Regions from separate parts of the Pseudoclavibacter sp. CFCC 13611 genome, predicted to be linked through region 1. Evidence: predicted binding sites of a transcription regulator. Region 1 holds the regulator's gene; the other holds the start of a gene.
The links. The regulator LexA, encoded in region 1, represses DNA repair genes until DNA is damaged. The targets are predictions, from matches to a motif close to TCGAACANNTGTTCGA.
Positions count from the first base shown of each region.

Region 2: F8O08_RS07755 (LexA family protein) is a predicted target of LexA. The motif match lies at 1,196-1,211, and genes of this name have one in related genera.

Region 1 is NZ_WBKE01000002.1:327,755-330,152, reverse strand. Features, by position in the region: gene F8O08_RS05810 (histidinol-phosphate transaminase) at 1-270, opposite strand, end outside; gene F8O08_RS05805 (LysM peptidoglycan-binding domain-containing protein) at 367-717, opposite strand; gene lexA (transcriptional repressor LexA) at 904-1,605, shown strand; gene hflX (GTPase HflX) at 1,615-2,398, opposite strand, start outside.
Region 2 is NZ_WBKE01000002.1:759,574-761,971, reverse strand. Features, by position in the region: gene F8O08_RS07765 (SGNH/GDSL hydrolase family protein) at 1-418, shown strand, start outside; gene F8O08_RS07760 (hypothetical protein) at 408-1,064, opposite strand; gene F8O08_RS07755 (LexA family protein) at 1,212-1,583, shown strand; gene F8O08_RS07750 (Y-family DNA polymerase) at 1,565-2,398, shown strand, end outside.

The sequences.
Region 1 (2,398 bases):
GTTTGCCGCCCAGACCTGCTCTGGGGTGACACCGTGACCGAGGTAGCCGGCCAAGGCTTCGCGCAGTGCGGTGAACTCTCGGTCGGGGTAGCGGTTCAGACCGGCGACCACACCAGCGACGCTCTCTTGGATGTCGCGAACGGCTTCTGAGGGAAGTCCGAAGGTGTTCTCATTCACATTGAGTTCGATGGGCACGTGCAGCTGCGGTGCGCCGTACGGCTGCTGTCCGACGAGTTCTGCGCGAAGGGGAAGATCATCAAGAGTGGTCACAGACGCAAGTCTACGCGTGCGCCCTTGCGCAAACGACGAATCGCCAGGACGGCGTCATCAGGACTCCGGTCTCGAACCAGTCGGCGAGTTCGTCATTCAGGCGTCGAGCAGATGAGCGGGAATGATCAGCTGTTCGCCAGGATGCACCGTGGCGTCATCGAGGTGGTTCGCCCTGCGGATCTCGGCGACGGCGTCGCGCACGTCATGACGCGGGGCGGACAGCTGTGCGATGTCCCAGAGCGTGTCACCGGGCTGGACCTGCACTCTGGTGACTTCGATCGGCTCGTCGTCACCGGCGAAGGCCTGGGTGCCGAATGAGATGGCCGCCACGATGACTGCAGCCAGCAGCATCACCAGTGCCAGCGCCCGCACCTGCCGGCCACGGCGCGTGAGACGTGCCCGCGTCTTGACGATGGGTGCCGAGGAGAGGTTGTTGGTCGCGTCCATGAGAAGTCCTTTCGAACGTGTCTTTCGAATATATCTTCGAATCTGCGTTTGGGCAACCCACTCACGCCACGCCTGTTCGAAGACATCTTTGGCCAGATGCCCATCGTTCGGATAAAGTTTCGAATAGGCATCACCTGAGTCAGTGCACCACGACCCACTGACATCACGCGCAGAAGGACTGAAAATATGGCCACGAGACCGCACACGTCGACGACGTCAGGCCGTGGTGACCGCTCACGGCTCAGTAAGAAGCAGCAGAGCATCCTCGCATTCATCACCGAGTCGATCAGCGACCGCGGGTATCCGCCGAGCATGCGCGAGATCGGCGATGCGGTCGGTCTCTCGTCGCTGTCATCGGTGACCCACCAGCTCAATCAGCTCGAACTCGCCGGCTGCATCCGCCGCGACCCGAAGCGACCGCGCGCACTCGAAGTGCTCATCGAGCACGAGCCGACGGCCGTCGCCGAACCACCGTCGGCTCCGGCACAGCAGGCACTGGCGGTCGTCTCAGAAGAGACCGCAATGGTGCCACTGGTCGGTCAGATCGCCGCAGGCTCCCCCATCCTCGCCGATCAGCACATCGACGACGTGTTTCCGCTGCCCAGACAACTGGTCGGGCAGGGCGAGCTCTTTCTGCTCAAAGTGCGCGGCGACTCCATGATCGACGCGGCGATCTGCGACGGCGACTGGGTCGTGGTGCGGCAGCAGCAGGACGCCGTCGCCGGTGACATCGTCGCCGCGCTGCTTGAAGAGGAGGCCACGGTGAAGACGTTCCGTCAGCGTGACGGGCATACCTGGCTGCTCCCTCAGAACACCCAGTACGAGCCGATCCTCGGTGACCACGCGGTCATCCTCGGCAAAGTCGTCGCCGTGCTGCGCTCTGTGTGATCGCGGCGCTCACTGCACGGCAGCAGCTGTGACGGCAACCCCGTCAATCTGCTCTGCCAGCTGCGGGCTGACGCGCGCATGCAGCCGTGTGCCCTTGTCCAGGTACTCGGTGTGCAACACCTGCCCGTGCTCGTGCGCCTGCGCAACGAGATCGCCGCGGTCGTAGGGAACCACGACATCGATTTCGACGCCGGGGTCGGGCAGCGCCGTCTCGATGCGACGCACCAGGTCGACGATGCCCTCACCGGTGCGAGTAGAGACCATCGAAGCCTCGGGCTCCATGGCACGAAGCACCATGCGACGCTCGTCGTCGACGAGGTCGATCTTGTTGAAGACCAGAATCTCGCGTGCCCCCTCCAGACCCGACTCCGCAAGCACGGTTCTCACCGCTTCGATCTGCGCCTGTGGATCGGGGTGCGAGCCGTCGACGACGTGCACGAGCACATCTGCGTCGGCTGCCTCTTCGAACGTCGACCGGAACGCCTCGACGAGCTGGTGCGGCAGACGCCGCACGAAGCCGACTGTGTCGCTGAGCGTGTACACCCGACCGTCTTCGGTCGTGTTGCGACGCACGGTCGAGTCAAGAGTCGCGAACAGCTGGTTCTGCACGAGTTCGTCCGAACCGGTGATCGCGTTGACCAGCGACGACTTGCCCGCGTTGGTGTACCCGACCACGGCAACCGACGGAATCGCGAAACGGTCGCGGTTCGCACGCTTCGCGGCGCGGGCCGGCGCCATCGCCTTGATCTGTTTGCGCAGCTTCGCCATGCGCGTGTGAATGCGCCGGCGATCC
Region 2 (2,398 bases), 430 kb from region 1:
CCTGCCCGACCCCGCTGCCGATGTCGTCATGGTCACCGGTGGCGGCAACGACATCGGGGCATGGGACGACTTCGGTGACCAGTACGACGCCGTGCTCAGCTTCTTCACCGATCTGCGCGACCGTTACCCGCAGGCCACGATCTATGTGGTCTCGCCGTTCTGGAACGCGGCCGACGAGCCAGACTCACTACCGCAGATTCGTGACGACGTGCGACGGGCCTCCGGTGAGATCCATGCGACCTATCTCGATGTCGGGCAGATCATGCAGGGGCATCCCGAGTGGATTCTCGCCGACGGCGACCACCCGAACGAGATCGGCAACGAGGTGATCGCCGACCGCCTGATCGAGCTGATCGACTCTGCGAGAGTCGGGCGTCACGACACCGGCGATTCGACGTCGCAGGCGCTCAGAGACTGATCGCTGCGGTGAGCGAGCCGGGCGGCACCTCGGTGAAGCCGGCATCTTCGACGCGCACCACCAGCGGACCGGCCGGAATACCGGGCACCACGTTCACCGCGCAGCCGGCAGCAATCCAGGCCGCCGCCTCGACCGGGCACTCGTCGCCGAAGATCTGCACCGCATGCCCGAGCTGGGCGATGGTCTTACCGGTCGACATGTGCAGCGCGTCGTTGACGTGCACCGTGATCGCGTCGGGGTGAGGCGGGCGGCCCGTGGCATCCGCCTGCAGGCCGGCAACCTGCGCACTGCGCAGCACCGGCGGATACTCAGACGGGCACAGGGGAGCGAACACTGCCACTGTCGCACTGCCCACTGTCACGGTGACGTGCGGCAGAGCGAGGGCGTCGATCTGCTGCCAGGCCCGGTTGCGGGCGCGTTTGACGATTTTGCGGATGCGATCGTCGGTCCAGGCGCGCACGCGTGCGACGCACTCGGGGCGGGCGTCGTGCAGCATCGCGGTGATCGCGCGAGCGACCGAATCGTAGAGATCTTCGGCTGAGGCCTGCAGGTGGCCTTCGGGGGTCTTGGCACCATTGACGACGATGACGAGGGCGAGTGGGTCGACCTCGTCGTGAGGATGCGGTGCGCCCGTCACATGGGACATGGTGGCAGTGCTCGGTGCTGGCACGGGCGCTGCGCACGCATTCGGGGATTTGGTCAGGGGGTTCTCAGCAATGCTCATCAACCACATGGTAGGCACGCCCTGTGTGCTGATGTCGCAGGCACCGGGTACAATCGAACATACATTCGAATGATCGGAGGTGTGGTGATGGCAGGCTTTCCCTCTCCCGCGCAAGACTATTTCGACGGCACTCTCGATCTGAACGAGCATCTGATCGACGATCCGCTGACGACGTTCGTCGTCAAAGTCGTCGGCGACTCGATGGCCAGAGCAGGCGTCTTCGACGGCGACGAGATCATCGTCGATCGTTCGCGCACCCCGTCAGACGGCAGCGTGGTCATCGCCGTGGTCGACGGGGAGCTCACGATCAGACGCTTTCGACTGACGGCGTCCGGCCCCGAGCTGCATGCAGAGCACCCTGGGCATCCAGTGATCCGCATGCGCGAAGGCCAGGAGCTTTCCATCTGGGGAGTCGCAACACGATGCCTGCATCGACTGTGAACGGGCCGGCGGGCAGCCGATCGACGACAGACAGCGAACGCTTTGCCCTCGTCGACGTGAACTCGTGCTTCGCGGCATGTGAGCGTATCTTTCATCCCGAGCTCGAGAGAAGACCCGTGGTCGTGCTTTCGAACAACGACGGGTGCGTGGTTGCGCGCAGCGCCGAGGCGAAAGCGATGGGCATTCCGATGGGTGAGCCCTGGTTCCGCATGCAAGTCTGGGCAGACAAGAACGGCGTGGTGGCACGATCGTCGAACTATGAACTCTACGGCGAGATATCCGGGCGCATCATGTCGATGCTGAGGAGGTTCAGCGACTGTGTCGAGGTCTATTCCATCGACGAGGCGTTCGTGCGCCTGCACGGCACCACAGAGCAGATGACGGCCACCGCTCGCGAGATGCGCCATCGCATCCGCCATGACATCGGGGTGCCGGTGTCGGTGGGCATCGCGCCCACCCGCACCCTCGCGAAGCTGGCGAGTCACGGCGCCAAGCAGAATGCGGCGCTGAACGGAGTCGCCAGCATCGACCGGTATTCGGCTGATCAGCTCGATCGCATTCTGCGGGCGACGCCGGTCAGCGACATTTGGGGCGTGGGCCGACGCACGAACAAACAACTCGCCGTCTTGGGAATCGAGACCGCAGCTGCGCTGCGCGATGCCGACGTCGAGCAGATGCGCCGTCGTTTCAGCGTGCGCATGGCCCACACCATGCTCGAGCTGCGCGGCAAGCCGTGCATCGACTACGACGTGCAGCCAGGCGCGCGGCAGCAGGTGATGTACTCGCGGTCGTTCTCGACACCGGTCACGACGGTC